DNA from 3 places in the Peribacillus sp. AS_2 genome. Region 1 is predicted to be linked to each of the others. Evidence: riboswitches for the same ligand, from Rfam matches in the RefSeq annotation. Region 1 holds a riboswitch; each other region holds the start of a gene.
What was found. A riboswitch is a leader RNA that binds a small molecule or an ion and turns the genes downstream of it on or off. The one in region 1 is predicted to bind cyclic di-AMP.
Positions count from the first base shown of each region.

Region 2: another riboswitch for cyclic di-AMP. It lies ahead of OTG27_RS06265 (APC family permease); the one in region 1 lies ahead of OTG27_RS19640 (TrkH family potassium uptake protein).
Region 3: another riboswitch for cyclic di-AMP. It lies ahead of OTG27_RS25730 (cation:dicarboxylate symporter family transporter); the one in region 1 lies ahead of OTG27_RS19640 (TrkH family potassium uptake protein).

Region 1 is NZ_JAPTGA010000011.1:139,813-150,730, forward strand. It holds gene OTG27_RS19610 (pentapeptide repeat-containing protein) at 1-381, opposite strand, end outside; gene OTG27_RS19615 (PadR family transcriptional regulator) at 398-676, opposite strand; gene OTG27_RS19620 (class I SAM-dependent methyltransferase) at 944-1,564, shown strand; gene OTG27_RS19625 (class I SAM-dependent methyltransferase) at 1,916-2,617, shown strand; gene OTG27_RS19630 (STAS domain-containing protein) at 2,945-3,778, shown strand; gene OTG27_RS19635 (potassium channel family protein) at 3,899-4,555, opposite strand; gene OTG27_RS19640 (TrkH family potassium uptake protein) at 4,579-5,904, opposite strand; cyclic di-AMP (ydaO/yuaA leader) riboswitch at 6,056-6,198, opposite strand; gene OTG27_RS19645 (hypothetical protein) at 6,528-6,719, shown strand; gene OTG27_RS19650 (TetR/AcrR family transcriptional regulator) at 7,126-7,725, opposite strand; gene OTG27_RS19655 (ABC transporter ATP-binding protein) at 7,844-8,569, shown strand; gene OTG27_RS19660 (ABC transporter permease) at 8,566-9,582, shown strand; gene OTG27_RS19665 (VanZ family protein) at 9,810-10,418, shown strand; gene OTG27_RS19670 (aminoacyl-histidine dipeptidase) at 10,457-10,918, shown strand, end outside.
Region 2 is NZ_JAPTGA010000003.1:150,298-161,215, forward strand. It holds gene OTG27_RS06250 (DUF6044 family protein) at 1-485, shown strand, start outside; gene OTG27_RS06255 (glycosyltransferase family 2 protein) at 501-1,523, shown strand; gene OTG27_RS06260 (GtrA family protein) at 1,483-1,938, shown strand; cyclic di-AMP (ydaO/yuaA leader) riboswitch at 2,290-2,436, shown strand; gene OTG27_RS06265 (APC family permease) at 2,573-4,399, shown strand; gene OTG27_RS06270 (RhaT/GlcU family sugar-proton symporter) at 4,890-5,744, shown strand; gene OTG27_RS06275 (glucose 1-dehydrogenase) at 5,760-6,545, shown strand; gene OTG27_RS06280 (NADPH-dependent FMN reductase) at 6,623-7,168, opposite strand; gene OTG27_RS06285 (bile acid:sodium symporter family protein) at 7,276-8,244, opposite strand; gene OTG27_RS06290 (RrF2 family transcriptional regulator) at 8,554-8,970, shown strand; gene OTG27_RS06295 (nitroreductase family protein) at 9,085-9,792, shown strand; gene lepB (signal peptidase I) at 10,055-10,591, shown strand; gene cobT (nicotinate-nucleotide--dimethylbenzimidazole phosphoribosyltransferase) at 10,721-10,918, shown strand, end outside.
Region 3 is NZ_JAPTGA010000026.1:17,394-28,311, forward strand. It holds gene cshA (degradosome RNA helicase CshA) at 1-306, opposite strand, end outside; gene OTG27_RS25710 (PP2C family protein-serine/threonine phosphatase) at 1,664-2,815, shown strand; gene OTG27_RS25715 (UDP-N-acetylmuramoyl-tripeptide--D-alanyl-D-alanine ligase) at 2,866-4,248, opposite strand; gene OTG27_RS25720 (D-alanine--D-alanine ligase) at 4,401-5,483, opposite strand; gene OTG27_RS25725 (hypothetical protein) at 5,909-6,691, opposite strand; gene OTG27_RS25730 (cation:dicarboxylate symporter family transporter) at 7,226-8,485, opposite strand; cyclic di-AMP (ydaO/yuaA leader) riboswitch at 8,657-8,804, opposite strand; gene OTG27_RS25735 (efflux RND transporter periplasmic adaptor subunit) at 9,004-10,263, opposite strand; gene OTG27_RS25740 (hypothetical protein) at 10,278-10,918, opposite strand, start outside.

The DNA.
Region 1 (10,918 bases):
GTTACTGTTTTTAAATGTGCTGTTCGTCAGGTCGGAATGGCTGAAGTCAGAACGGCTTAAATCGCAGGAATTGAACTTCCCATCATGGACCGAAACCGAGCGGAAGTCGGAATCCAATAAGCGATGCCTGGAATAGTCCATGCTTATCGCCTGCTCAAGGACATTGTATTGCAGATTGAGTGATTCCATGAGCTCTGATACCTCCCCAATCGAATCAACAGTCAGCTTAAACGCTTCCTGTTCACTGGCACCATTCCTTCTATGGTCATCGTATTTTTCCAGTAAGTTTTGCAGCAGTTCTTCTTCCAATTCCGTTGCTGTTTTTGCACTTTTGTACGGGGCAAAAATGCTATGAACATGTGCATTCAGTTTTTCAATCACCTTTCATCTTCCCTTCTTAGAGAAGGCGCTCAAGTATTCGCTTGGCCTGCTCCCAGTCATTTTTATTTTGGATATATGTGTTTTCCCCGATTGGGGTGATTTTGTAATATTTCCTTCTTCCGCCTTGTGTGGCATCTCCCCAATAAGAGATGATGCATCCATCCTTTTCCAGTCGTTTTAGGCTGGAGTACATCGTCGCTTCCTTAATTTCATATTGCTCGTTGGAATTCGTATATATCAGTTTGCTGATTTCATAACCATATTTATCGCCACTTTGCAGGAGTTTCAGAATCATCGTATCTACATGTCCGCGAAGCAAGTCAGAGGATAGTTGTCGTTGAACCAAATCCTCACCTCCTTTGGTATATCTTATAGTATATTACTATGACAGTCAAGGTAGTTTGGTTACTATGGATCATACAGATTTGGAGGGTTTATGAAAAGAAACATGCCAATTTTCGTGAATCACTGCATCGCATACTTTTTAATTGTACTAATTTTCCATCCGCTTGGAAGGGATTTATGATGTTTCATGGAAGAAGTAAGTAAGGGGGTGGGCATGTTGAATAATTCGTGGAATAAAGTGATTTATAAATTTTGGTCGCCCGTTTATGACAAAATCTTCAACTCTCATCTCTTTTTAGATGCCAGGAAAAGAATGTTTGAAGAGCTGGATTTTCATGATCATGCAAAGGTCCTGTTTGTGGGCGTAGGTACGGGGGCCGATTTGGAGTTAATCAAAAACCTTGACCTTGAGATAACGGCAATAGACCTGTCAGCGGATATGTTAAAAAAAGCGATGGGGAAATTTGATGATGCATCGATCAAGTTCCTCGAGATGGATGCACAGCATATGGAATTCACTAATGAATCGTTTGACTATGTAGTGGGAAGTTTGGTTCTTTCCGTCGTACCTGATGCCAATGAATGTCTTCGGGAAATGATCAGGGTTGTAAAAGGCGAGGGGAAAATAATACTATTCGATAAGTTTATTTCTAAAGATGAAATTCTTTCAGTGCCCAAAAAGCTTCTGAGGCCGATCATTCAATTTTTAGGAACGGATATTGGCTTGAGGTTTGAAGACTTGTTCAGTGGACATGGGGATATTATGGAAATTGAAGAAGATCGGCCGATCATGCTGAATGGAATGTATAGAAAGATAATCATCAGTAAACGGTTATGAGGAGGGGTGTTCAAGGTCGATACCACATAGAGCTGAGTGTTGTTTTTGAAAGCTAAACCGGATTCGCTGTAAAGAGCATGTAATATTTGACATGCATGTATAAAACCCATGTCTTCACTAACATGGTTAATGAGCTGATCATCGGGTTATGGAGTAAGAACGGATCGTACCATCAGAAGGCAGTTTACATGCATAATTGATACCTTTAAATTCCAGTGAACATTATATAAACAACAAGGTCCAATGGTGTCTGAACGTCATATGTAACGAATTTTTTATGCGGCTGTTACAGAGGCAACGGGCGAAATCAGTATAATTAAATCGTGGGATAAAATGGAAGAGGTGATGGTTTTGTCGGAGACGATTACAACCTATGAAGATCTATTGAACATGCTGGACTCATTATTGCGTGAACCAACTGGATTCTGGAATGGTTTTTATGAAGACCGCTCAAAAGGGGTTCCCTTTTTCGAAAATTACCCTGATGAGAATTTGGTTTCATATTTTGATGGTGGGTTAATTGGGCCAGGGAAGGTTCTTGAGCTTGGATGCGGACCTGGCAGAAATGCCATTTACCTTGCTCAAAAGGGCTGTTCTGTTGATGCGGTGGACCTTTCGAAGGAAGCCGTTGAATGGGGAAAAGAACGGGCAGGAGATAAAAATGTCCAAGTGAACTTCATTCAAAGGAATATATTTGATTTGGATATTGCAAAAGGACAATATGACTTCGTATATGATTCAGGTTGTTTTCACCATATTGCCCCACATCGAAGGATGAATTATTTGGAGATGGTGAAAAACGCGTTAAGGCCTAAGGGATTGTATTCGATCACTTGTTTTGTCGAAGGCGGCATTTTGGGTGGTGCCGATATTTCAGATTGGGAAGTATATAGGCAAAGAAGCCTTAAAGGCGGTTTAGGCTTTACTGAAGAAAAACTCAGAATGATCTTCAAGGAATTCGAAGTGGTGGAAATACGGAAAATGAGGAAAATGGAACAATCGGATGAAACCTTTGGGGTGCAAGGTTTATGGACGGCTTTATTTATGAAATGAGAAGGAGAAATGGTTTTAAACCGAAGGATCTGGGATCAGGTCCTTTTTTGCGTGGAAATTGTTAACAAAAAACAAAAATGGTAAACTATAACAACACTATAAAGTTTTGGGAACAGGTATTTACCAGAATGATAGATGAAGGCGTTTGCTGATCTTTTTTTTAAAACATGGTTTCAAAAACAGCTGGGAAGGTATATGGAAAGAGGGAGCCATCAGGAATCAGAGAGCTTAAGGTTTTAAGTATGGAAGAGGTTGTCTTTGATGCTTGCTGTTTTGATAAATTAGATTTATCGATTGCTTTTTATAAAAACTAAATAGGAGGAGTTTATGCACGTAAATAAAGAATTATATGCCTTTTTATTGGGTGTGGCAGCACAATTGACTGAGGATTGGTACGCATCCTTGAATAAAAGTGATAGTACTGGTGTATATTGCTCAACCGATCCCAAAGTGATTAAAAAACTTAAGCAGCAAAATAATGAATTCCATTTACGTTTCTTTCAGGTCTTTGATAAAGAGGAGAGGGAATTCTTTAAGCAGCTTGGTGATTGGATTGAAGCGATCGGTCAGGATGAGCAGCATTTAAACACACCCATCTATTTTATATTGAGGGAGTTTTTCCGTACGCAAGAGCAATACCTGGGTTATATTGACCGGTTTGTGAAATTGCATGGAGATCAATATACACAGGAGGAAATAAACTCCTGGTACCGGATAGTGGTGAAGGTGATCAGTGAAGTGATGGAGAGGTTTACGGAAGCGAATCATAGGTATGCCAATAAAATCATGAAAGCCCAACAGGCAACGATCGATGAATTGAGCACACCCATCATTTCCCTTAAAGATAACACGGCATTGCTTCCCCTGATAGGCGATATTGACACGACGAGGGGCATGTCCTTGCTTGAAAACACCTTACAAAAGTGCGCTGAAAAAAATGTCACCAGACTTTTCATTGACCTATCCGGCGTTCATTCAATAGATAGCGGATCCGCACACCAGCTGTCTCAATTGATTGAATCCTTGCATTTGATCGGAATTCAAACGACCCTTTCAGGACTTCGGCCGGAAATAGCCATGACTGCCGTTAAGCTTCAACTGCCTTTTGATAAAGTGACGATAAAATCCACTCTTGCCCAAGCGATCAGTACGATAAAATAATACATACTTACCCTGGGCTCGGGATGTTCGTTATACATTTGCATCGAGAAGGCCTCCATATGGCGGTCTTCTCGTATGTATTAGCCTTCAAAAGGAGCAAGAGCCGGAACCTGCCGGATTTTATTCAATATTGGCAAAGACGGCCAGATCTTCTTTATTGCCAACCACTAAAAGCATATCTTTTTCATGGATATCCTGATCCGGTGACGGTGCTATGATAATTTCTCCATTACTCACGATGGCAATGACGCTGATATTATATTTTGCCCGTAAATCAAGCTCCCTGAGGCTTTTTCCCTTCATGCTCATGGGGAGGATGATTTCCTCGATATTGTATTCTTTAGAAAGCTCTATGTAGTTCAGCATGTTAGGGGAAAGGAGCTGGTTCGCGACCCGTTCCCCCATATCCCTCTCAGGGTAGATGACCCAGTCGGCACCGACTTTTGTCAGCACCTGACCGTGATTTTTATTAAGTGCCTTGGCAATCACCTTTTTGATCCCAAGCTCTTTTAAAAGCAAGGTAGTTAAAATGCTCGATTGCATGTCATTTCCGATGGCTACGATGACACAATCGAAATTACGGATTCCGATTGCTTTCAATGTCTCTGCTTCGGTCGTATCCGCCATGACGGCATGGGTAACGTTCAGTTCCGCATTCTCGAGTCTTTCCTCGTTCACATCAATACCCAAAACCTCTTGGCCTGCCGTATATAATCTATGGGCCACACTGGTTCCGAATCTGCCTAAACCTATCACGGCGTATTGTCGTTTTCCCATCTTTTACACTCCTTCATTCATTATTAACCAATCATGATTTTCCCTTTTGGACGTCGGAACGGATCTGGCTTGCGCCTCATGGCGATAGCAAAGGCCAAAGTCAAAGGACCAACACGGCCTGCAAACATCGTGAAAATGATGAGCATCCGGCCGGCCGGTGATAATTCCGGGGTCAAACCCATTGAAAGTCCCACGGTGGCGAAAGCTGAAGTGGCTTCGAACAAAATCATCAAGAAATCAGTTCCGCTTTCAGTGATGGTCAGCAGAATGGAGATGATGGAAACCATGAATACACCAATGAATGTGACGGATAATGCTTTAAAGATCGTTTCACTCACGATGCGGTGACGGAACAAGACCACATCACCCTTACCTTTGATCTGCGACCAAACCGTTCCTACAAGCGTGGCCAATGTAGTCGTTTTAATCCCGCCGCCAGTCGATCCGGGTGAAGCCCCAACGAACATCAAGAAAATGATGAGCAGTAATGCAGGCTGGGTCAAATCAGGGATATTCAGCGTGTTGGAGCCTGCCGTCCTTGGTGATACCGATTGAAATAAGGACGACAGCATTTTACCCATGAAAGATAAAGGCTGCAATGTCTTGGCATTGCCGTACTCGAATAAAAAGATTAAAATCGCGCCGGCAATCGTAAGGGTCACGCTAGTCGTCAGAACGATCTTCGTATGTACGGATAAACGATGGGTGTCACGATATTCGTATAGTTCATTCATCACGATAAAGCCTATCCCGCCAAACGTGATGAGGAAGGCAACGGTAAGGGTTACGAATGGATCCGATACATAAGGGGTCAAACTCCTGAATTCCCCCATTAAATCAAAACCGGCATTATTGAAATTCGAGACGGAATGAAAAACACCGTAATAGATCGCCTTGCCGGTTGGCATGTCAAAAGAAAAGCGAATCGATAAGATAAGTGCACCCACACCTTCAATGATGGCTGTGAAAATCAACAGCCGTTTCACTAATCTGACTACACCCGCCATGGATAGATTATTTAACGACTCCTGCAAGAGTAACCTGCCTTTTAAGGAAATCCTTTTGCCTAGAAGGAAAAAGAAAAACGTCGCAAATGACATGAACCCTAAGCCGCCTACCTGAATCAGTGTTAAGATGACCAACTCACCAAAAGTGGTGAAGGTCGATCCCGTATCCACAACGACCAGTCCTGTTACACATGTAGCGGAAGTCGAGGTGAATAAAGCATCCAGAAAAGAAAGACCATGGCCATTTTCAGTGGAAACCGGCAGGGTCAATAAATAGGCTCCGATAAGTATCAGGATGGCAAAGCCGAGTACAAGTATTTTTGGCGGATCCAATTTTGTCATTCTCAAATGATCATCCCTAATGTATGACTTTTAATCAACAATCTCTTTTCTAATCTGTTTAAAGGCATAATAAAAAGACCTGCGAAAACATCGAATAGCTCTATTGCCACAAAAAGCGTGCAAAAAAGGCTCCCGAAATAGGCGGTCTTATGACCTCCTTCGCTTTAGCCGACGAAGTTAGCTGACGGGTAGGATGGCGAAAGAGCTGATCTCATCCCTTCTGCAAGGCAGAATTAACCCCAAATGATTGGGTCCTCCGTACTCATTTTCCATGAGTTTTGGCCGAAATGCATTAAATTGATAAACGTATTCTACTCCCATCATTTAGCAGTTGTAAACCCCTAAATCGTAAAAAAATATTTCTTTAATAAAACTGAAAATTTACGTTTTATTTACATTAAAAAAACGTATTGACAAATATTAGTTGGCACATTATGATAGGTTCGATTAATCCAATTATGATAACCGGCATCGATATACTTTATTCAATAATTTCAAGCAGAACATGCTATTGCCAATCGAAATTTGTAATAGATATATTATGTTTCTTTTGTAAAAGATAAAGGAAAAAGCAGTACATTATTAGTTAAATTCAATACATTTTAATAAAAAGGCGGGCAATTATGGAGAAGACGTTCAATAGATATGTTATCAATGCTACAGGCAAGGGTGGCCAAACATATTTAACACAATGCCAGGATAAAGATGCACTAAGGAAATGGATAGCCGATCATGAGGATCAAATCATCATGAATGAATTAAGGATAACGGATAAGAAAAAGAATCCGTTTTTAAAACTGTTTTCCCCAAGGTAAATCAACTGATTCCAACATTCATAGCGGTATTCAATTATTGTAATCCCTGTGTTGTATCCAGGAACGGTGAGCGAAAAATCCATATCTTGTTTTGCTTTTAAACTCATTATATTTAATGAGTTTTTTTTGCGTTATTTACAGAATCGAACCATTAATGTTTAAATTTGGTAACTACTAATGTGGACGTAAAGCAGAGAAAAGTAAAATGAAATGACCACTTCCCGAGAGCAGCCGACGATTGTTGGGTATGTATGGGGGGCATTGCAAATTGGTCTCGTTCCTTGGGGACGGGGGTTTAAATTGTACGATCAAAGGGGGAGAAGCGATGACATTAAGAAATGCATTGGTATCCTGGAAATACCCTTCCATTCTTTTGTGCGGAATAGGTATCTCCAACTAAAATCGTTCATTGGATGAATGTGCGCAATTGGCTGATGAAGTTCAAGATTTTAAAATGAATTTTCGCCATTTCTTCCGCCGTTTGTTCCTCACAATTCTCCAGCCACTCAGTAATCACTCCTAAAATCGCCGATGTCAGGAAGGCGTGCATATACATGCGGAAAGCTTCATCTTTAGCTTCTGGATGCAGGCTGATCAAACGCTCCAACAGTACTTCACCGAAAACCCGTTTTATTTTTTTCGCAAAAGAAGGGTCGCCCTGATCACCAAGAATGGCCCTTAATGCGTGAGCATGTTCACTGATGAATTGAAAAATCGCTATGAAAGGCGGATAAAGTTGCTGTTGATTAAGAGCCAAAAAAGCCTCTTTAGGCAAAATGGCAGTAATGCGGGTTTGAAGTTCATGTAACAATTCCTGTTGTAAGTGATCCATCAATTCATATTTATCTGTGTAGTGCAAATAGAATGTGCCCCGATTAATATTGGCACGCTCTGCGATTTTCTTCACGGATACATGTGAGAACCCCTCTGCTTCAATAAGTGCAATAAAATGATGTTGTATCTGCTTTTTCGTCTTTTGTACCATATCCTCATGAATCGATGCCATGGAATGTCTCCTTCACTGAACATTTTTCCAAATGTGTTGATTGTATTAGACCGAATGCTACCTTAGAATGATGATACACTCAACACCGTGTCAATTAAAGAGGGAGGATGTGTGTGCAATGAAAAATGCGATTTCCATTGATGGAATTGCTAAGGGTTTTCAGCAGAAGAAGGTCATTCAGCCAATGAGCCTGAATATTGAAAAAAGCGGAATTTTTGGTTTGCTAGGTCCATCCGGATGCGGAAAGACGACCTTGATTAAAATGATTGTCGGATTGATTAAACCCGATGCGGGTAAAGTCACGGTTCTGGATCATGAAGTGCCAAATGAATCCCTGTTAATGGATGTAGGCTATATGGCACAGTCCGATGCTTTATATACAGAATTGACGGGAGCTGAAAACCTCGAATTTTTTGCGAAGCTATACCGGTTTTCGAAAAAGGAACGAAGGGAACGCATTCAATATGCAGCTGAAATCGTACAGCTGACGAATGATTTGAACGTTCGGGTTGCCCATTATTCAGGGGGAATGAAACGCCGTCTTTCACTTGCGGTTGCACTCATCCAAAATCCGGAGATTCTCATATTGGATGAACCGACAGTAGGAATAGACCCTTTGCTGAAACAATCGATTTGGGAGGAACTTGAACGTTTAAGGAATGAAGATGATAAGACGATCATCATCACGACGCATGTGATGGATGAAGCGGAACGATGCGATAAACTGGCGATGCTGCGTGAAGGTGAAATCATCGCGGCAGGAACCCCTGCAGCTTTAAAAACTCAATTTGCCGCGGAAACGCTTGATGATGTTTTTTTAAGGATTGGAGGCGGCCTAAAATGAGAATTGCCTCTCTTGTTACTCGTATTACCCAGCAGATGCGCCGGGATCGAAGGACGCTCGCTTTATTTTTCCTGGCTCCATTGCTCATTTTAACGCTCATGTATTTTATTTTCGATACAGAGGCAAGTGATTTGAAAATCGTTGTTACAGGCAGTGATGAAACGATCGTTAAAGCATTGAAAAAAGCGGATTTTCAAGTGACGGCTGCTGAGGAATTCTCACAGGAAAAGATGATTGAAAAGGATACGGATGGCTGGCTTCATGTTGAAAATGGAAAAATGAAACTCACACTTTTGAACGACGAACCTACCCGGGCAAAGGCCGTTCAAATGCAAATGATGCAAGGCTTGCAAGGGAATGAAAAAAACACTCCTTCAATTGAGGAGAAATATGTTTACGGAGACGCCAACACAAAGGGTTTTGATACATTCAGTCCGATGCTCGTAAGCTTTTTCGTTTTCTTCTTTGTATTTTTAATAGCGGGGATTGCGCTTTTGAAGGAGCGTACAAGTGGTACGTTGGAACGGCTGCTTGCCACACCGATCAAAAGAAACGAAATCGTAGCGGGCTATGTGATCGGATATGGCTTATTTGCTCTAATTCAAACCATAATTGTCGTGCTATATGCTGTCAATGTATTGGATATCGTCCTTGTTGGCTCCATTTGGCTCGTTTTACTGACGAATATACTGGTCGCGCTCGTTGCATTATCCCTTGGTACATTACTATCGAGTTTCGCGACATCCGAATTCCAAATGGTACAATTCATTCCGCTGGTCATCGTGCCGCAAGTCTTCTTTACAGGGATTTTCCCATTGGATGGCATGTCAGACTGGCTCCAAAAAATCGGCAAGGTCATGCCTCTCTATTACGCATCGGATGCCATGAATGGCATTATGTACAAAGGTTTCACGTTCAATGAGGTCTTACTGGATCTGCTCATTCTCCTGGCCTTTGCCATCGTTTTCATCACCATCAATATCATTAGCTTAAAAAAATACCGTGCACTATGAAATCAACAACAACTTAACAAAAGAAGCCGGATTCCTGGAAAGTGAGGAAGCGGCTTTTTTGTTTTACCGGAAAAAGGCCGAATTATCCTTCCTATCGGTTGATTTATTCGAAAAAGCCTCCCCCTCGACGGTTTTCTACTGACTGCAGTTTGTTGACGGGTTCTTAAAGTTGTCCTAGGATATAAGCATATGCAATGATTTGGAAAGAAATAGAAGGGGGGAGTTATATGTCTCTAAAATCGGTCATGCTTTCCCTTTTGCTGTCGCAAGCATTGTTTTTGTGCGGTTTGCCTTTTTTCCTTCAGCTCCGATTATATTTGAATCCTTTGGTAATCATTGTTGTCTGGTTTTGTATACTTCTTTTCGTTTCATTTGCGGTACTTTTTTTTCGAGGTGAAACGGTCCGAATTCCGCGCCCTTTGTGGCAGGCTGTATTGTTTGGCTACAGTTTATCATTATTGGTTTTGCTGTTCTTTCGACCAGAAGGGCAGGTATATTCGTATAATTTAGTTCCTTTTTCTACGATTCTTTCATATTTATCGAACGATATGAACGGGCTTGTGTCATTTTATAACCTTAGTGCCAATGTGGGGCTGTTCATTCCATTCGGGCTGTATTTGTTTCCCAGGGAAGGGAAAGAGCCCTCCGATAAAAGGAAATTTCTTTATCCATTACTTTCGATTTCGGGCATCGAAATCTGTCAGTTTGTTTTTCGGCGCGGAAGTTTGGATGTCGATGACCTTATTTTGAATATGATTGGTGTTTATCTAGGGTACGTTCTGTATCCATTGTTCACGAGAGTGGCAGTGTTCCGTTCTGGAAAAGTAAAGGGATGAGAGGCAGTACAAACATTTTATATGAAAGGGTGTTTTTCATGTATAACACTTTAGAAGAATTATCGAGCCATCCGGTATTTCATTATTTTGCAGCGATTTCCGAAATCCCGAGAGGATCGGCTAATGAAAAAGCGATCAGTGACTATCTGGTTCACTTCGCTAAGGATAGGGACCTGGAGGTGATCCAGGATGAGGCGCTGAATGTCATCATCAAAAAGCCTGCCACAATTGGATATGAAAGTGCACCTACCGTCATTATCCAGGGGCATATGGATATGGTTTGCGAAAAGAACAAGGGAACGCTTCATGATTTTGAGAAGGATCCGCTTCAATTAAGGATTGTGGGAGACATGTTGTATGCAACGGATACAACATTGGGGGCGGATAATGGAATTGCTGTTGCTTATGCTTTGGCATTATTGGATGCGAATGATATTCCGCATCCCTCTCTTGAAATAGTCATAACGACTGAAGAAGAAACGACAATGAACGGAGCACTT
Region 2 (10,918 bases), on a different contig from region 1:
AGCCAACTTTTAAAGAGTTCTATTCAGAAAGCCTTTTTCAGGAAATAAAAGATCATATTGACCGTCCACAAGAAGAATATCGTGTTGCCAGCATTGGGCTGCATCCCGCAATCGCTCAATATAATGGATTTTACACGCTCGATAGCTATAACAATTTTTATCCGCTTTCTTACAAACATCAATTTCGTCAAATAATTGAAAACGAATTGGCTAAGAATAAAAACATCAGAATCTATTTTGATGAATGGGGAGGACGTTGTTACCTATTTACCGATGAGCTTGGGAAGCATTATATGTTCAAGAAAGGCTCGAAGAAAGAGCTGAAAAATTTGGACCTCAACATGGATGCGTTTAAAGGATTAGGCGGAACGTATATATTTTCTGCCATCCCAATCAACAACTCGAAGGAAAACGGATTGGTGCTGGATAGGGTTTTCACTAAAAAAGGAAGCGTATGGAAAATTCATTTATACAGAGTCATGTGAAAAGGGGGGAATAGAATGAATTCACCGATTGTAACGATTGTTGTACCTTGTTATAACGAAGAAAGCGTTTTGCAGGAAACCATTTCCCAGCTTTGTGGATTGATGAGGGGGTTGGTCGATGAAAACGTTGTTTCCGGTCAAAGTAAAATTTTGTTTGTCGATGATGGGAGCAAAGATCAAACTTGGAAGATCATTTACAAAGAAACGATTAATAATGAATATGTTCGCGGGCTAAAGCTTTCCCGGAATGCTGGACATCAAAATGCACTTCTGGCTGGGTTGTTTACAGCCAAGGAAGCCTCAGATTGTGTGATTTCCATTGATGCAGATTTACAGGATGATATTCAAGTCATCCCGGAATTCATTCGTAAATTCAATGAAGGATGTGAAATCGTATATGGTGTCCGCCAGAAAAGGGACCTTGATTCATTCTTTAAACGAACATCTGCAACAGGTTTTTATAAATTGATGAACAAGATGGGGGTTAACCTTGTCTATAATCATGCCGATTTCCGGCTAATGAGCAAAAGGGCGATCATGGAGTTGGAACGCTTTAATGAAACGAATCTTTTTTTACGGGGGATTGTACCGCTCATTGGGTTTAAGACGGACTCTGTTTATTATGACCGTAAAGAAAGATTGGCCGGGGAAACGAAATATCCATTTAAGAAGATGGTTGCTTTTGCACTTGATGGCATTACTTCCTTTTCAGTTACACCGATCCGGCTTGTATTATGGCTAGGATGTCTTTCCTTTTTTATTAGCTTACTCTTTGGGTCTTACTTTTTATGGTTGAAATTTTATGGGCAGACCGAAACTGGCTGGACCTCATTGATCACCTCCATATGGTTGATCGGTGGACTACAGTTGATTGCTGTCGGGTTGATTGGGGAGTATATCGGAAAAATCTATAATGAATCCAAACGCCGGCCTAAATATATTGTTGATCTTGATCTATTTAATCCGCTCGATTTTAAAAAACGGGAGCAATTAGAAAATGAACGGAACAGTATTGAAAAACTATCTAAAACAAACTAACTCCTTTATCCGCTTTTTATTGGTTGGAATAGTCAATACAGCGGTTGGACTTTCCATCATGCTTTTTCTCATGAATGCTCTTGAATTATCTTACTGGATCTCCACCTTTATCGGCAATGGTACGGGAGCTGTAACGAGTTTTCTTTTGAACAGGACTTTTACCTTTAAAAGCGATATAGAATGGCGGCGAGGAGTTGCCCGTTTCTTTTGCGTCATCCTGATTTGTTATTCCGCCGCTTATTCTATAGGCCAAGCCATTTCAGAATCACTGGAAGGAACCGTTCATTTATCCATACAACAAAATTTGGCTGTTCTGATAGGAACAATCTTTTATACAGTGCTTAACTATCTTGGTCAGAAATACTTTGTCTTTAAAAAAAGCAATTTGAGGCCAATTCAAGAAGGAAGGAACTAATTGGCATAGATCAGTGGAATAATGCCCCCGAATGGACGGGAATTAAAAATGGAATCGGAAAGCGAAATTCTGATTTTATGACTATCCAAGCTGGGGCAGATCTGTTTTACTTAATCCATCAAGTTACTTCATTTTTCCTTTTGGGGAATCTATCTTTTGTTCATTGTCTTCTTGAATATCTTCCTTTCAGACGTTTACTTTCCTCCTTTCCTACCATCGAATCATGTGTTTGCATGACTTTTGTTATATAAGTCAAGAATAAAACCTCGCTTATAAATAATAATTCTATTTCTGTGCAAAATTTTCATTTACTTTTCCATTTCACGGGAGTATGATAATCAACAGTTTCATATTTCTAAATCGCTTAAACCTTATGGTGCGGGGGACCCGTTATTGGGATTGTCTTTAACAATCCAAGGGGTGAATCCTTTAAAAGGTAGGGCTACTCTTAGGTCCGAATCCGACAGCTAACCTCGTAAGCGTTATATGAGAAGGAAGGTGGAGCTTGTTAGACAAAAAAATTGATGTCTACAGGTCTATTTAGCTATGACTTGTAGGCATTTTTGTGTTTCGTCTCGTTTTTTTGCTACAGCTGGGAAACATAAACTTAAATTAAACTGGTGGTGAATTCTTGATGTTATCTTCTATAAAAAGGTTCTTGATCGGGAGACCTTTAAAATCAAATGCACTTGGTGAACAAAAGCTTAACAAAACAAAGGCGTTGGCGATATTATCTTCAGATGCATTGTCTTCGGTTGCATATGGGCCGGAGCAAATATTGATTGTCCTGATCACGGTCGGTGCTGCGGCATTCTGGTATTCAATCCCTATCGCGATTGGAGTATTGATCCTGTTAACCGCTTTGATTTTGTCCTACAGACAAATCATTTTCGCTTATCCACATGGCGGGGGAGCCTATGTGGTTTCAAAAAACAATTTAGGTGTCAATCCAGGGTTGATAGCTGGAGGATCCTTATTGGTCGATTATATATTAACTGTCGCGGTAAGTGTTTCCGCTGGTACGGATGCCATCACGTCCGCTTTTCCCGGCCTGCATGATTATAATGTCCTCATAGCCATTATTTTCGTCATCCTACTTACTATCTTGAACCTTAGGGGGGTTACGGAATCGGCATCTGTCTTGGCCTATCCGGTGTACCTATTCGTTTTAGCCTTGTTCATCTTGATTGGGGTTGGAATTTACAAAATTCTGACGGGAGGAGTCTCACCGGAATTGCATGCGTCAATCGGGACTCCGGTAGCCGGCATCAGTTTATTTATATTGCTAAGAGCATTTGCATCAGGAAGCTCCGCATTGACAGGAGTCGAAGCGATTTCCAATGCAATCCCGAACTTTAAAGATCCAGCACCGAATAATGCTGCGAAAACATTAATAGCGATGGGTTCCTTACTAGCTGTTTTGTTTTCGGGAATCGTATACTTAGCCTATTATTTAAGCATTGTTCCTAGCGCAGAGGTAACGGTCGTCTCCCAGATTGCTGAAGAGATCTTTGGACGGAATTTCATGTATTTCTTCATTCAAGGTACAACTGCATTGATCTTGATACTTGCGGCAAATACTGGATATTCGGCTTTCCCTTTGCTTGCGGTAAATCTGGCGAAGGATAAATTCATACCAAGGGCGTTTACGATCAGAGGGGACCGTTTAGGGTATTCCAATGGAATTATCATACTTGGACTTGCATCCATCATCTTGATAGTCGCAGTTGAAGGACATACGGAAAATCTCATTCCGCTTTATGCGGTTGGTGTATTCATCCCATTTACGTTATCCCAGACCGGGATGATTGTTAAATGGATTCGCGAAAAGCCAAAAGGCTGGATGATGAAATTAACCATTAATTCAATTGGTGCCATAATTAGCTTTATCGTCACGATGATATTCTTTTTAACCAAATTTATTCAGGTTTGGCCTGTTTTGATTTTTTTACCTATCATCATTTTAATTTTTCATCGAATCAGAAAGCATTATGAAGCAGTTGGAGACCAACTAAGGATTACAACATGTGAGCCGATCTTACCAATCGAAGGAAATATCATCATTGTACCTGTTGCGGGTATAACTCATGTGGTTGAGAACTCTTTAAATTATGCAAAATCTCTATCTGCACATCAGGTCATTGCCGTTTATGTCGCTTTTGAAAGAGAAGATGAAAAGAAATTCGAAGAAAAATGGAAAAAGTGGCAGCCGGATGTAAGGCTCGTTACACTGAATTCGTATTACAGAAGTATCATTCAGCCACTAACTAAATTTGTGGATACAGTAGAACATAAGGCTAGTGAATCCAACTATAAAGTTACGGTGATCATCCCCCAATTCATTCCGAAGAAGGGCTGGCACAATATACTTCATAACCAATCAAGTTTACTGATTAAGGCCTACTTGCTTTATAGAAGAAATGTGGTTGTTACGACAGTGCCCTATCATTTGAAGAAGTAAGATCCATTATCTAAGAAAAGAAGCAGACCTACATAAGGTTTGCTTTTTTTCTTATCTTTACAAAAAATTCAGCAATAACTTACGCTTCCGATATGTGAGTATGAACATTCATTACTCACAGTAACTATGAAGCCCGTACAATAAAAAGGATTTGCAGTAAGATGTGGGGATACTTCCTCTTTTAAAGCTTTAATTAATGTTAATATAAAACCTTCTCCATCATCATTATCCGATTGACTGCTGTTTGGGAAAGTTATTATTTCAAAGTCACTGATAATACGGAAATGGACATGCGACATCATCAACGGTGGATGGCATCAATCAGTATCATTAAAAAGGGCGTGCGTCTGCAGCCCTTTTGTGTTGAACACTACTTTAGGGGAAACACTTCATAAAATTACCAAGGGTCAATTCAAATAATGCGAACATATTAAGAAGACAAAATGAAATTTCCTGCTTAGTTTTGTACTTACATATATGGGGGTTGAAAATGGATATACTATTAGCTCTCTTGCCGGCATTATTCTGGGGAAGCATCGTTTTATTTAATGTGAAACTCGGGGGTGGACCCTATAGTCAAACACTAGGTACAACGATTGGAGCCTTGATTTTTTCAATTGGTGTTTATATTTTTGCCGATATTAAGCTGTCACTTTTGGTGTTTGGTGTCGGAGTCGTATCTGGATTGTTTTGGGCCGTTGGACAAGCTAATCAGCTTAAGAGCATTGATTTAATGGGAGTTTCTAAAACAATGCCGATTTCAACAGGATTGCAGCTCATTTCAACCACTTTATTCGGGGTCATAGTTTTTAACGAATGGTCTACAATGAAGGCGATTATTTTAGGCGTATTGGCATTGATCTTCATTATTATAGGAATCATCTTGACCTCCTTGGAAGATAAAGAATCGAAAGAGGGAAAGTCGGGAAACTTGAAGAAAGGAATTGTTATTCTCCTCATCTCGACATTCGGTTATTTGGTTTATGTGGTCGTGGCCCGTCTTTTTGATGTTGACGGGTGGTCAGCGTTGTTCCCTCAAGCGATTGGGATGGTAATAGGCGGTCTGTTATTGACTTTTAAGCATAAACCGTTTAACAAATATACGATTCGTAATATCATTCCGGGATTGATATGGGCTGCAGGGAACATGTTTTTATTCATTTCCCAGCCACGTGTGGGAGTGGCCACCAGTTTTTCACTTTCGCAGATGGGCATAGTCATCTCAACCCTTGGCGGGATCTTCATTTTACGTGAAAAGAAAACGAAGCGCCAACTAATTGGAATCGTAATTGGGATTATCTTGATCATCATAGCTGGGATTATGCTGGGATTGGCAAAAAGTTAATTGGAGGATGATTACATGTATACAGATTTAGAAGGTAAGGTAGTTGTTATTACCGGATCATCCACTGGTTTAGGAAAAGCGATGGCCATTCGCTTTGCTAAGGAAAAGGCAAAGGTCGTGGTTAATTATCGCACTAAATCAGAGGAAGCGGATAGTGTAATGGAAGAAATCAAAACGAATGGCGGGGAAGCCATTGCAGTAAAAGGCGATGTCACCGTTGAAGAAGATGTTATTAACCTTGTTCAATCAGCGATAAAGAACTTCGGGAAACTCGACATATTCATCAATAATGCAGGGATTGAAAATCCGGTTCCATCTCACGAGATGCCGTTAAGCGATTGGAATAGGGTAATCAATACTAACTTAACGGGGAATTTCTTAGGCTGCCGCGAAGCTATCAAGTATTTTGTCGAGAACGATATTAAAGGGAATGTTATAAACATGTCCAGTGTACATGAGATGATTCCCTGGCCTTTATTCGTTCACTATGCAGCTAGCAAGGGCGGGGTGAAGCTGCTTACGGAAACCCTGGCTCTTGAATATGCACCAAAAGGGATCCGTGTGAACAGCATTGGTCCTGGAGCCATCGCCACGCCAATAAATGCCGACAAGCTTGAAGATCCCGAAAAGAAAAAGGACCTTGAAAGCATGATTCCGATGGGGTATATCGGAAAGCCTGAAGAAATTGCTGCGGTTGCTGCATGGCTGGCATCTTCAGAATCCAGTTATGTAACGGGCATCACTCTATTCGCTGACGGGGGAATGACAAAATACCCTGCATTCCAAGCGGGAAGAGGATGAAATGAGTTTAATTCCTCTTTTATGATGCAACAAGAATCCCAGCAGGATCATTCCTGCTGGGATTCTTGTGTAAAGCATTAACGAGTATGATGATTATACCAGCTAATGAAATTATCGACGACCGTATCGATAAACTGGACAGTTGACTCATGTGTAAGCCTGCCTTCGTTATCGATTTTGTCATGCACTGCACCAACATATACTTCATTCCCAGGAAGGAGTGGGGAGGAGATGCCTATTGCGAATAAGATTTCACGCAAATGCAATTGAGCTTTTACCGTCCCTAATTGCCCCATTGACGCACCCATGATCCATGATGGTTTGCCGATCAAGACTTTATCGACACGTGATAACCAATCAATTGCATTGCCCAATACACCTGGAATCGTCCCGTTGTATTCAGGTGTTACCCACAAGACTGCATCTGCTTCGGCCACTTTGCTTTTAAATTCTTTTACAACCAATGGAGGATCATTTTCAATATCTTGATCATAAAAAGGTAAATCCCGAATGTTCAAGATTTCGAAATCAAAACGATCTTGATATTTAGTTTGAATATATTTGGCTAGCTTAAGGTTGTATGACTCTTTACGGATACTTCCCACTATGGCAACAACTTTCATCTGCAATACCCCCAATGATTTTATAATGGATAATCATGTAAATATGTTCCACTTCCCTATTATAATTGGAATGTAATTGAAAGGGAAAAAGGATGCTTGGGAAATAATCATTCGGCGGATGGCCCTTCAATCACACCACGATGAAAATGTCTTTCCATGACATACCCAAAAAAGGAGGCAAGCATTTGTTGAAACAGCATGCCAAGTACAACGGGTACCGCAACGGCAGCAGGGAAATAGGTGGTTGCCAGAACGGCTCCAGCACTGATGTTTCGCATACCGCCTGTAAATGTCAAGGTGATGATATCCGCCTTTTCCCATCTTAAACATGCACCGACCATCCAAGAAAGGGCATAACCTGAAGCGGCTATGAACAAAACCAAGAAGGCCATGATCATTATTTTCTTATCGAAATGGGTTAAGAAAGGCGCTATTTTTGAACTGTTCAATATGACTACGATTCCAACGCTTATCTTGGAGAATGGAGCTAATCGGGGAGATAGTGAATATTGTATCTTTCCTTTTGTAGCCTGATTCAAGAACATGGCAAGCATGGAGGGCAGAACGACCATTCCGATTAATCCTTTCACTATCGACCCCAAATCCATTTCGATCGAACCGCCTCCTAAAAAGGAAATGCTGTAAGGGACGATGAATGGCGAGAGTAGGGTGTCGATTAAGATGATGGTTAGGGCAAGTATGGCATTACCCTTATAAATGGATACCCAGATCATACTGGTGACACCGGTTGGAATCACTACTGCGAGGACTAGGCCGGTAATTGTGAAAGCATCACCATGAAACACTAAATGACCGAGGCCAAAAGCCCAAATTGGCATAAGCATATGAAGGATGATCAATACGATGAAAACGGGTAAAGGGTGGGTGACTGCCTGTTGCACAGATTTAAAGTTAGAGCCTAAACTCCCGGAAAATGTAATGAAGGCAAATATCCATGGAACAAGAAAGGTGTAATCCATTAGATGTTCGGACAATAATACCCCAATAATCACGCTTATCGGCGTGATGAGAGGCATGACTTTATCGAGTTGTTCATTTATTGTTTTCAGCATCATTCATCCACTTCCTCATCCATTCTATTAAGTAAGTTTACCATATTCCAAAACATATAATTTGTAAGACAAGAATTTTGTCAATTTATTTTTGAAGATGGCTAAATGCATTTAATGTAAGACTATATAAAATAGGCCAAGTGGGCTGCTAATATATCCATTCTTTTTGTGTTCTCCGCTGCTATGAAACAAAAGGGCTGCAAGCTTTCCCTGATGGATGGTTTTATAAGGAGGTTATTAGGCAGGATTGTTCGATGTAACGTTGTATATTCAATGAAAAATAGTTTAAAGTAGAGGAGAGAGGTGAAAGAAATGGCAGAAAAGGTTTCCAGTATAATGTGGTTTAGTCTTGCAGTACAAGCCCTGCTTGTTCTTGCTGATCATGATGGATTATGCAATAGTAATAAATTGGCCGTTAAGCTTGATTCGGAGTCAGGTTTTCTTAGAAAAATATTAAGTAATTTAGTGAAGGCAGGGCTGATTCAAGCGAAGGAAGGAAGAGATGGGGGATATTCACTTGCCAAAAATCCCGAACAAATCATTCTTGCAGATATATACTCTGCAATTAAATCCGAACCTTTTTCAAAAGGCTTTCTTGATGTGAATGCTAAAAAATGCTTTCAACCATCTTCCCGCGAAGCTTTATGCGGCTTGAAAAACGAGATGGAGAGCTGGATTATACAAGGCTTGGAACAAAAGACGATTGCTGATTTACTTTCAAAATCTTGATTTGAAAAACGAAACTGCCAGGGTTTCGTTTTTCTTAAACTGTATTTGACAAAAGAACAGTATGCGTTATATACTGTTCCTGTAATAATTACAGTTAAATGGAGGTCATTATCAATGACAAAAAATATAATGAGTAAAGAAGAGTACCTGAATAAAGCTAAAGAATTGAATGTACCGCTTGAAAAGCCGAAAGTCCTTAATGATACGGATTTCATTACGGTAGCAAAAGAACGGAGATCTGTTCGTCAGTACGATGCTGAATACGTGATGACTGAAGAGGAAATTCGTGAAATCTTGGAGATTGCGATTCAAGCGCCGTCTTCTTCCAACTTACAGCCATGGAGATTTCTTGTGATTCAAGATAAGCAAACCCAACAAGAATTGCTACCCATCGCAAATAACCAACAACAAATCGTCGATGCATCTGCTGTCATTGCCGTTTTAGCTGATATAGAAGGTTACAAAAATGCAGAACGGATTTATGGTGAATTAGTCAATAAAGGGATCATGAAGAATGAAATCAAAGAGCCATATGTAGCCTCTATTCTGCATAATTACGGCAACTTTTCCGCTGAGAAGGCTTTAAGCGTAGCCATGATTGACGGTGGCTTGGTTTCCATGCAGATCATGTTGGCTGCAAAAGCAAAAGGATACGATACAGTCCCAATGGGAGGGTTCGATGAAGCCAAATTTGTGGATGCGTTCAATGTACCGGAAAACTTCAAACCTGTCATGTTGATTTCCCTTGGAAAAGGAACTAAAGCAGGCTTTGAAAAAGTCCGTTTGCCACTCGATGATATATTGACTTGGAATAAATTCTGAGGAACAAACTAAGAAAAAGGATAGCTAAAATCGCTATCCTTTTTCTCATGGTTTGAGATTTGCTCTCAAAAATCATTTATTCTCGCGAGCAATAAATGAATGTGTTACAATTTTTCCAGATATTTCTTTGGGATGTTTCCTCTAAAAATCACCGACCGGCAAATTAAGCTAATGAATTCTTTTTGGCGTTGCTAGCCAAAATACAGCAATTATCGTGGGTTTAGCCGTTGACAATGGATGGGAGGGAGTCCGTGTGAAGAATATGAAAAGTGAAGTGTTTTCGTGGTTGAAAGCTATCTTATTCGCTTTAATGATCGTGTTCATTTGCCAACAGTTTTTATTTACGCCAGTCACGGTAAAAGGTGAATCAATGGAGCCGACTTATGAAAATGATGACCGGATCGTGGTAGCTAAAATCGGAAAGCCGGAGCGTTTCGATATGGTCGTATTTTATGCTCCGGACGCGGAAGAGAATTATATAAAAAGGGTGATCGGTTTACCAGGGGACAGCGTCGAAATGAAAGATGATGTCTTATATATCAATGGGAAAAAGTATACAGAACCATATTTGAATACAAAAAAAGGAGAAATTCCACCTGAAGAGAACCTGACGGAGAATTTCACCCTAAGTGATTTACTCGGGAAATCCAAGGTACCTGTCGGTCATTTGTTTGTCATGGGGGATAATCGAAGGAATAGTTGGGATGGAAGAAGATTTGGTTTTATTTCTGAAAAATCACTTGTGGGCAAGGTGAAATTTCGCATCTACCCTTTAAAGGAAATGGGAGTGCCGAAGTGAAACGACCACAGTGAATATAAGTGAAAGCTTGGATGATAATGATATGGACTAAGTTGTATTTATAGCAGATGATGGATAAGAACCTTTTCCTATGGTTAAGGTTTTTATTTTGGATTGTGGGGGATTAATATGAAGAATGGTTTATCTGCCATTTCCATCCCGATGCTGGATGAAGAAATGGGACGTCAGGTTAAAGGACATGTCGATTCGCTGACGGTTCCTCAGGGAAGCTTAGGACGGCTGGAAGATTGGATAATTGAACTGGCCAAGATGACAGGGGAGGCATTTCCGGACATTTCGAAACCGGGAGTGATCGTGTTTGCAGCC
Region 3 (10,918 bases), on a different contig from region 1:
AAGTACACGAGCGCGTTTTCCGTAACCAAGCTTGAAAAGTTCCTCGGAAACTTGAATGGCAAGCTCACGTGTAGGTGCAATGACAATCCCTTGCACGTTTTCGTTATTAATATCGATGTTTTCCATCAATGGAATACCGAATGCTGCTGTTTTACCTGTTCCCGTTTGCGCTTGACCAATGATATCTTTACCTTCAAGTGCTAGAGGTATCGTTTGGGATTGAATCGGGCTCGCTTCTTCAAATCCCATTTTTTCTATTGATTTCATGGACGTTCTATCTAATCCTAATTCGCTAAACAATGTCAATGTTTTCGTACTCCTTTTTATATCGTAAATTTACACGTGCATTCATGGATCATGCACAGATGTTTTAGTTCAAATCCTCATCATCATGACGGATGTTCTTCTTTATCTCTTATAAAAAGTTTATCATTATCACCTAAAAGTATGTCTGCCTTTTAGTTCAAATGAACTCAATATGATTTTTTAAAAAGGAAATATACCAGTACGGACATTCACTGGCATTTTTAACTTCGCGCACGTGTAGACTTATCATTAACCTACGCTCATCTTTTTAAAAGTACATGTAACCAAAATTAAATTCAATATGGAAAATTAAAAGTAGCATAAACGGGTGTTTCACCGTTTTATTCAGGTGAGGGCTGCTGCACCTATTATTCATCAGACTTAAAAAGACTGTATGAACAAAACTTGACGAGAGCCAAGATTCTTATACAAAACAGGCCCGGTGCGTTGAGGATTTGCAGAAGTGGAAAAGCGCTTAAATGCGGCTTGATTCCCTAATAGCTACTAAAGCCGCCAAGAGATGCAGCTTTTATATATGACCAGACGCGAGGCCTATTTAATCTAAAATAATCTCAAGAATGAACTCATGAAACATGTAAGAACATACAATTTTGTTGCCTCAACCTGATTAATTTTAAATAATCATCAATGATAAGACATTTAAACTCATACTCATATTACCATTTTCAAACTGTTAATGCAATAAAGGATATCGCCCATTCAGAGTTACTAAAAACTTTAGACAGTTTCAAAAATGAAAAAATTAGTCATTTCTTCCTGTTAAATATGCAGCCGTGACACTTTTGAGTAAGAATATCGCTTGTTCATTCAATAATGGGCTAAAAAAACACATGGACTGACTATTTCATCAATAGGTTCACCGTTTTACTATATCCATTTATGCGTAAGTGGATTCAAACTTAGACAAATTTGAAGAAAGCGAGTTTTTCTACAGTTTTTTATTTAAAAACCGTTCCAGTGGCTTCAGAAATCCAATTAGGAGGATTTCACAAAACCGGAACCTAATCCTGTTAAAATCATGGTTCGGGATGAGAGCATCCCGGCCTCTTGTCGACTAACTGTATCCAATTAAATTTTTCACAAAACGAACATCCATTTATATATGATATGAGTTTAAATCAAATAGTTTCAACAAACCTTTTTCAGGAAGGATTAAAATCTAACGATAACCCCCTTCCACGATTACCCCCGTTGGAAGAAAGGGCTAATCACGAATGAATTTCCAGGTATATGGAATCATTCATTTTTCGAAAATTTCATCTTTTTGTGTAAAAATTATAGTAAATTAGTCTAAATACAGTATGATTGACCTATCAACAAATCAACGGGGGGTTATATGAACATATTCACAATAGATGTTCCTTTATGTAAGGATTTTGGTCGAATCTTAAAGAAAATGAACAAGAAAGTCACTTTTTTGGAGGATCCACTCAATCAAAGTCATCTATTCGAAGATTCATCGGACTTAATGAAATCATTATTTATTTTGCCTTTGCACATATCAACAGATTCTTGGCAGCAAACTTCTTTATTTGCCTTAGCTGAATCTCACGAAATCCCTATCTTATTCATTTACAAACGCGCTTTAGGAATGGAGCCCCCTCATACCTTACCGGAAAAGACCTTTTATGAAACCATGGCAGTCCCTGCCGATTCAGTAGAAGTCCGGATTAAATTAAAGTCACTCAAAAACATCAGCATGCAATTGTTTTCGGCAAAAATGAAGGGGCAAGAGCTTGAAAAGATACACCAAAAATCAGCAAGAAGCCTGCGAATTGCAAAGGGGATTCAACTTTCAAGTTTACCTTTGTCGATCAATAATGAAGATATAGAGGTCAAAGGCCTTTTTCAGCCTTCGAGTGAGCTTTCTGGGGATTTATTTTACTGGGCGGAGGTCGGCGACAGGATATACGGCTTCATCATGATCGATGTATTTGGAAAAGGTATCCACACAGCACTTATAAACATGTCCATAAGGACTTTGATGCCCGACCTTATCAAACGGGTAAAAGACCCCATTTACATAACAGAGGAACTGGGAAAACATATTCGGGATCTATTTCAAGGAGTTAATCGGGAAAACAAAAAACATGCTCGTATTACAGCCTTCATCGCATACGTGAATACAAAGGATCGACTCATCGAATATGTGAACTACGGACTTCCTTCGGCCTTTTTGTATTCCCCATGCACCAATCAAATTCTCAACTTAAACGAAGGGGCCACCCCAAGCGGACTGATCCCCGAATTGCCCATAAAAAAAATAGTCTTTCATTATGAACCAGGAAGCCGTTTCATCATCTATACAGACGGACTGTCTAAAACGCCCATACCTTCCGCCATTGACCGGTCTGACAATATCGAGAGGGAATTCATTGAAAATGTCCATCTCGATACAAATGACCTTCTTCAGGAGCTATTGGTCTCAAGGATGAGGCATTCAATGATTAACGATGACATCTGCATTATAGCCGGGACACTGTTTTAAAGACAATAAAAAAGGCCGTTTCAAAAAAGAAACGGCCTTTTCTTTATTTTTTATTTTTGTAGAGCTTGAACGACTTCCTCCAGCTTCATGCCCCTGGAAGCTTTAACAAGTATGATGTCATTTTCATGTGTGGACGACTTAAGTTCCTCTATAAGCTCCTGCTTATCTTGAAAAGGGCGAACCTGCTCCGATGAAAAAGACTTGCTCGCTCCCTTGGCAATAAACTCGGCTAAAGGACCATATGTGAAAATCTTATCAATCCGCTCATTGGAAATCAATTCACCAATTTTCGTATGAAAGTCTTTTTCCTGCGGCCCTAACTCTAACATATCTCCCAATACAAGGATCTTATTCTCGAATCCAGATAAGCCCTCAACCAACTCCACTGCCGCCTTGACTGAAGTTGGACTGGCATTATATGCATCATTGATGATTTTCTGTCCTTTTGCGCCTTCAACCAATTCCATCCTCATATTAGTCAACTGAATGGTCGATAGGCCTTTACGGATCGAAGAATCATCCACATTGAATTCTTCAGCAACCAAGATGGCCGCCAACGCATTTAGCACATTATGATGACCTAACACAGGTATCTCATAACCGATCTCCTTATCACCGCTTGCGATGGTAAACGTGGTACTGTCCGCCCCTTGGCTGATGGCCTGTGGATATAAATCATTTTCTTCCGTACGTCCAAAAGATATTACGTTTAAATCAGGAAAATCCTTTTTGATCCGATTGCGAAGCAATGGTTCATCACCATGATATATCAGCGTTCCATCTTTCGCCAAACCTTCGACAATTTCCAACTTCGCATTAGCGATTTCCTCGCGTGATCCTAAATCCAATAAGTGTGATTCACCGATATTGGTAATGATCGCTACATCAGGCTTTGCCATTTTGGATAAGAACTCGATTTCACCGCGGCTGCTCATCCCCATTTCCAAAACAGCCGCTTCCGTATCCTGTGCCATAGAAAGTATCGTTAGCGGCAAACCTAAATGATTATTGAAGTTTCCATTGGTTTTATGAACCTTATAGGCAGTGGCCAGCAGCGCAGCGGTCATATCTTTCGTAGTGGTCTTACCATTGCTCCCTGTTATCCCAATGACTTTTATATTCAACTCCTGGCGGTAAGAACGCGCCAATTGTTGAAGTGCTTTCTCAGTGTTTTCGACAATGATTATCGGTAAATCATCAGGAGGATTCGGAACATCCCTTTGCCAAAAGGAAGCTGCAGCCCCTTGCGCTAAAGCCTGCTTGACATACTCATGGCCGTCAACCTTCTCTCCCTTAAGCGGAATGAACAAACATCCTTCCTTAACCGTTCTTGAATCGATGGTAACCCCATTAATTCCTTTGGACTGGAATGGACTGATATCATTCAATCCCCCTGCCATTTCTTGTACTTGTTTTAACGTTCTCTTTATCATTTTGTTCCTCCTACATTCATCGAACCGTTAATCGCTCTCCGTTAACCAAACGAAGCAGAAACCAGTTTAAATCGCACCGGTTCCTGCTGATTGGAATCCATCAAATCAAGGCATGATGGATTGTGGAGTTTACTGATACTTTACCTGCATGATCAAACTGTATATTTGATTTGTTGTTTTTCCTGATGACGTTCCAAGGCAAGTTTCACGAGTGTTTCAATTAACGCTGGATAGTCGACACCTGTGTGCTTCCACAATAACGGAAACATGCTGAAAGGAGTAAACCCAGGCATTGTATTCACTTCATTAATATAGATTTGCCCCTCATGCGTCAAGAAGAAATCTGCGCGGACCAATCCAGAGCAATCCAATGACTTAAAGGCAGTAATGGCCATTTCGGATAAAGCTGCATACTCGCTTTCCGTTATCTCCGCCGGAATGACCATCGCTGAATTACCGTCTACATATTTTGCTGAATAATCATAGAAGGCAAAATCTTTCTTTGGGATGATCTCGCCTGCCACTGAACAAGACGGTTCATCATTACCAAGAATACCAAACTCGAGTTCACGAGCAATGACCCCTTCTTCAATGATGATCTTCCGATCGAATTGAAAAGCTTCCGCTACCGCTTTTTCCAGTTCATCAGCATCATTACATTTGCTGATACCGACACTTGAACCTAAATTGGCAGGTTTGACAAAACAAGGGTACCCCAATTCATCCGCTACCTTTTTGATGGCACTTTCAGTATTCTTCTCCCATTCGGAACGAATGAACCAAGTGTATTTCACTTGAGGAAGTCCTGCCTGGGCAAAAATGTTTTTCATGATGACCTTATCCATTCCTGCTGAAGAAGCTAAAACGCCATTCCCTACATAAGGAAGGTTCAACAGTTCCAGCATCCCTTGTACGGTTCCATCTTCTCCATTCGGTCCGTGAAGCAATGGGAAAATTACATCATACCCTGTTGATTCACTATCTTCATCAGTTGAATGTGCTTGCAAGGCAAGAGGCGAGCTCGATTTTTCCGGTGAAAATGTCAAAGCCTCCACATTCTCGGCAGGACCTGTTAACTTTGGTCCATTAATCCATGAACCATCTTTTGTTATGTAAATCGGATATATATCAAACTTTGCTAAATCGAGAGCTTTAATGACCGCTAAAGCCGTCTGCATAGAAACCTCATGCTCCGCAGATTTTCCACCATAAAGCAAACCAAGTTTAGTTTTCATGAGTTATTACCCTCCAATATTCTTTTAACCATGTTCATTGTATCACTTTACACTAAAACGGATAAAGCGAAACTTCCATCATTGTGGCTTTTCCAATGATTACTATTCAGCGGAACACAGGATAAAACCGCCACATCCTGTGGCAACTCCTGTGCTAGCACATCCTGTGCGTCGCAATCGGGCATTTACAGGCTGTTGGCTCACCACATTTCTTTTTCATTACATTTATCATCAGGCTTCCTTACAGCCTGTTAATGCGGGATAAAGCGAAACTTCCATCATTGAGGCTTTTCCAATGATTACTATTTGCAGAACACAGAATAAAACCGCCACATCCTGTGAACACCTCTACGTTTCCCTCTCTTATCTTTTATGCATGAGACGGTAAGTCTTACACCTAAAAAGTTCAAAGACTTCAAATAAAATCAGGAGGATGGTGTATTTCTAATAACGCTTTCCCAAATCTTCTCTTTTCGATTGAAAATAATAAATGCATCGGGCTCCTTACTATCTCTATCCAAAAAGGAATCATGCATTTCATCCATGTTTAAATAATCCCCTACGACCCATGCCGGTATCTCAATTTTCGTTCTAGTATACTTAACATCCCGAAAGGAAAAAACGAGCCCCTCTGCCAGAATATGAGCCAAGGAAACGATGATTTCTGCAGGAATCGCCGTCAGCTCTTTTTTCTTTCTGATTCCAAGCCACGTCCTCTCTAATTTTAACGGCTCCAGCTTTAGCGGAATCAGCCTTCCTAACATCATATAATATGTCGAAAGAGAACGAAAATAAATTTTATTGAACCAGCCATCATCCTGGGCAAGGTACACAAATTGGTTATTCAATTTACGGAAAAACGGGGGATCCAGATGGGTTTTAGCATGTCCTAAATATAAAAGTTCCGCTATTTCCCTTCCATCCAATTCATCCAGCCCTTCCGCTTCTTCAAAATCGATCCAACAGAAATCTCCATATGCCCGGACATTTTCTTTAACGAGCTTCGCAATAGCTTCAGATGAAGCGCTCTCAAGCAGGACATTCAAATTGTATTCCCCACCATCGAATTGATGTTTCAATAATAAGATCGAATCCAAGGTATACGGAAGCGAATTGACGAATTCACGAAAATTGAGTCCATTAAAAAGGACAAACCGTTCGGAAGCCTGCATATACATGTATAAGATATCATTACTTTCATTCTTCATAACCTGACCCCCTCCGAGCTCTCAATCAATAATGTTATTTTATCAAACTTTTGGAGTTTCACGTAAGTTATATAACCCCAATATTAATCATCATCTGCATCAGGTAGAAATCCATATTAACCAAATTCGAAGAAAGGATTATAAATGGTTTTTTCATTCATTCACTCATTTCATAGGGCCGCTTCCCTTTTTGCTGATGCTTCCCCAACTCAAAATGACCGACATTAGCTTTGAAAACAAATCAACCGTATTTTAAAGCCGGAAGGTAGTTTCATTTCACAACACATGACCTTCTGGGCCGAGAGGAAATGATTTGGTTTTGGGGTAAACAAGATGAAAGGCTTTATGAATTTGGGGGTATTTTGACATCCGGGAAGACGCGTCAAGAAGGTAGTTTCCTCCATAAAACAATTAAACTTGAAGTGCTTGAGTATCTGAAGGAAGCAGAGTTTACAGTCATCTAGAAAAATTAAGGAAGCGCTTTTTCATTCAATAAAAAAATCCAGAGTGACATTTCACTCTGGATTTTTTATATTAAGAAACTTGCTCTAACTCTTTTTTGGAAGGAGGGTTGAATTGACCTTCCCATTTAGAGATGACGATTGCCGCAAGTGAATTACCGATAACGTTTACCACTGTACGTCCCATATCAAGAATACGGTCGATACCGGCAATAAATGCTAGACCTTCAATAGGAATACCGACAGTTCCCAATGTCGCTAAAAGAACTACGAAAGATACACCCGGTACACCCGCAATTCCCTTGGACGTGATCATCAACACTAGCATCAGCGTAATTTGCTCATACGCGCTTAAATCGATTCCGTACATTTGAGCGATGAAGATAGCTGCTAACGCTTGGTATAATGTAGAACCATCAAGGTTAAAGGAGTATCCAGTCGGAATAACAAATGTAGCAATATGTTTTGGACATCCCGCTTTCTCCATTTTTTCCATGAGTTTCGGAAGAACCGCTTCTGAACTTGCAGTAGAGAAAGCAAGAATCAATTCTTCTTTTAGAAGTTTAATCAGCGTAAAGATATTGAATCCGACAAATTTCGCAATAAGACCAAGAATGACTATTACAAAGAAAATCATTGTTCCGTATACAGAAAGCGCTAACTTTCCTAGCGGAATTAAAGATTCCAAACCGAACTTGGAGATCGTCACACCGATTAGTGCAAATACACCGATAGGAGCGAATTTCATGACCATGTTAGTTAGGTAGAACATTCCTTCAGCTGTACCTTGGAAGAAGCGGAATACTGGTTTACCCTTTTCACCGATGGCTGCAATACTAAGCCCAAACAACACGGAGAAGAAAATGATCGCTAGCATATCGCCTTGTACCATAGCTTGAACTGGATTGGATGGTACAATGTGAACGAGTGTATCCACGAACGATTCATGCTGCTTAGTTTCTGCTGTATCAACATACGTAGAAATATCAGTTTGTTCCAGCTTATTCATATTCACACCAGCACCAGGCTGGATGATATTCGCTGAAATTAAACCAACAGCAATCGCTATCATAGTTACGACAACAAAGTATGATAATGATTTAGCACCTAGTTTACCTACCGCTTTCAAATCACCTACACCAGCAACTGCAACGATAAGGCTTGAAACGATGATCGGCACTACAATCATTTTAATCATTCGTAGGAAAATGTCTCCGAATGGCTGTAAAAAGTTTTGGGCCGTCTCATTACCATAAAAAATGGCACCAACGATAATCCCTAGAATTAAACCAATGAAAATTTGGCTAGCTAAACTTAGTTTGAATTTCTTCATTTACTTTCCTCACCTTCCATAAAGTCTTTGATGCAAAAACATTTTTGTCTCGGTAAGGGAAACAAGATACTAATAAAAGAAAGTAATTTTTCTTTTTTGAAAAACTCTGTCTTTACGCCGAAAAAAAAGACACTTCATGTGTCGATTTCTTATAGGCGTGAATATTCACACATGTTCCCTTGAAGACGCTGACGAGGTTAGCTGTCGGGTTAGGATTGGAAACACAAAAAGCCCTTTCATTTCTGAATTCACCCCTAGCGGATAAAATCCACAAAAATGGGTCCCCCGTTCTTGGAATAAGATTAAGCGAGTTAACTTATAATAAAATATTATACTAAAAATGATAATCTGTAAATATTTATTCGCATCCGTTCTAGAAAAAGGTCTTTAAATATGTCTGAATATTCTGTATTAATAGCTACTCTATCTATAATTACGCTTCCCGATTTTTAATCGCTTAAGTTATATTGATATAATTAATTAATAATTTGTCCTCACCTCTCTTGTGAAAAAAGCGGTTATTTTTCCAGAATGCCAAGTAACAGGTATCTTACTTTTTCCCTAGAGGTGAATTTTTTATAAGTTCTAGCTTTCACTTTTTCAAATTGAATCGGGGTAATAAAATAAGAATGGTTCTTCACTGCCACATTCGGCTTCAGGAGGATGACGTCACCTACAGACGGTCCCTTTATGATTTCCTGCTTCCCTTCAGCCTTAAGACCTTTTGTAATGTAATGTTTATCCACATGGCCTTTATTCGTCAACTTGTAAATATATGGATGTTTTTGGTATTGTACCGCCTCTATCGGTATAGAGGGTACACCGGCTTTCTCATTGGTTATTACAGTAAGATTCACTTTCGATCCCACCAACAGAGGTTCCGTTTCTTCGCCTTCCGGTTCGATTAAAGCCTGAAATGGAAATCTGTTATCTTTTTTTAATGATGGCTCTTCTGCGGGATAGGAATGGATACGGCCTATCGTCCCTTTCAATGCCTTTTTTGAATCAGAGGAACTTGCTTTTATAGTCATGCCCACTTCAGCCTTTTTCATTTCCTCTCCGGAGAAATACCCTTCAATTGCCATATTTGTAGAAACGATGGATATAATGGGATTATCAAGGTTTTTATTGATATTTTTAACGACACCATCAGCCTCGCTCGTCGTCACAATTGCACTGGACTGCTCCTCAATCGAACTTAATTTAGCGTCTAGCATTTTCACTTTTTCATCCAACCTGTTTTTTTCTAGTTCCTGCTTGTACATTTCTTGCTCAATGTTACTTTTAATAAGGTCTGAAGAGCTTGTTGTTATATCAATATTCAAGTTTTTTTCCACCGATTCATCAATTGCCGCTTCAGGTTCACTGGTCACGGTCCCCTGATAAGAACTCAACTTCCCTATGTATTCCTCAATCCCTGCCCTTTCCCCCTCAGCTGCCGTTTTCTCCGCTTCCAAACTCGCTTTAAGCGCATCAAGTTCGGTCGCCTTATACTCAAACAACGAGGAGCCAGCCGTAATCGAATCGCCTTCTTTTACAAGGAATTTCTTAAAATCATTTTTCTTGGCATCAAAATAGATATCATACTCTTCTACTGGTTTAATTACCCCATTTGTTTGAATAGTATCCGTAATTGTATCTTTTTTTACCTTAGTCCAGTTTTCAACGAAAACCGTCCGTTCCACTTTGCTTTCCTTTTTTTCAATAAGGTATAAGTTAACGGTTATTAACACTATCGACGCAATGGATACCGCCACTATTTTCCAGTTACCACTCATTCATTTCACCCGCTTTATACAAATACGCCTACTTGGATGTATCCTAAAAAGGCTTTAACAAACCATGTGGCCAAATAGAATAGAACAATCATTAAAAGGACCAAATAATTATTACGTTCTGTAAATTCCTTTAAATAAAAATATTGCAGAGCAATAATGAGAAATTGAAAAATGGTAATTTCACTGAAAAAGTGAATGAAATAATCACTTCTGAGAAAATACTGACTTATGATCCCCAAAGAAAAAGGATTGGCATCGCTGCCTATATCCATTAAAACGAATAAGGGAATCAATAATGTTTTTTCCACTAATTGCAGGCCAAAAAGAATCATTTGAACGATAACTAATTTTATGTAGGGGATATCAGTAACGATCCAAAAGAATAGAGCTGCTAAAAATATGTATATGGAAGGGTGGATTATTCCTGTTATTATATTGCCGCTCAAAATCAGCAACTTTGCTGCTTCAAATTCATTGACGCTCATCTTCGTGATTTCTTTGGAAAATGATTCTGAACCAATCCCAAAATATCCCCCAACGGCGAATACTATAAGACTAAGAAAATATATAAATATTAATTTCAATCCAAACTTTGTGACTGCCTCTGCATTTTGCAGCTGATAACGACTCCGATAAGGCTGTAAAATGCCCTTTA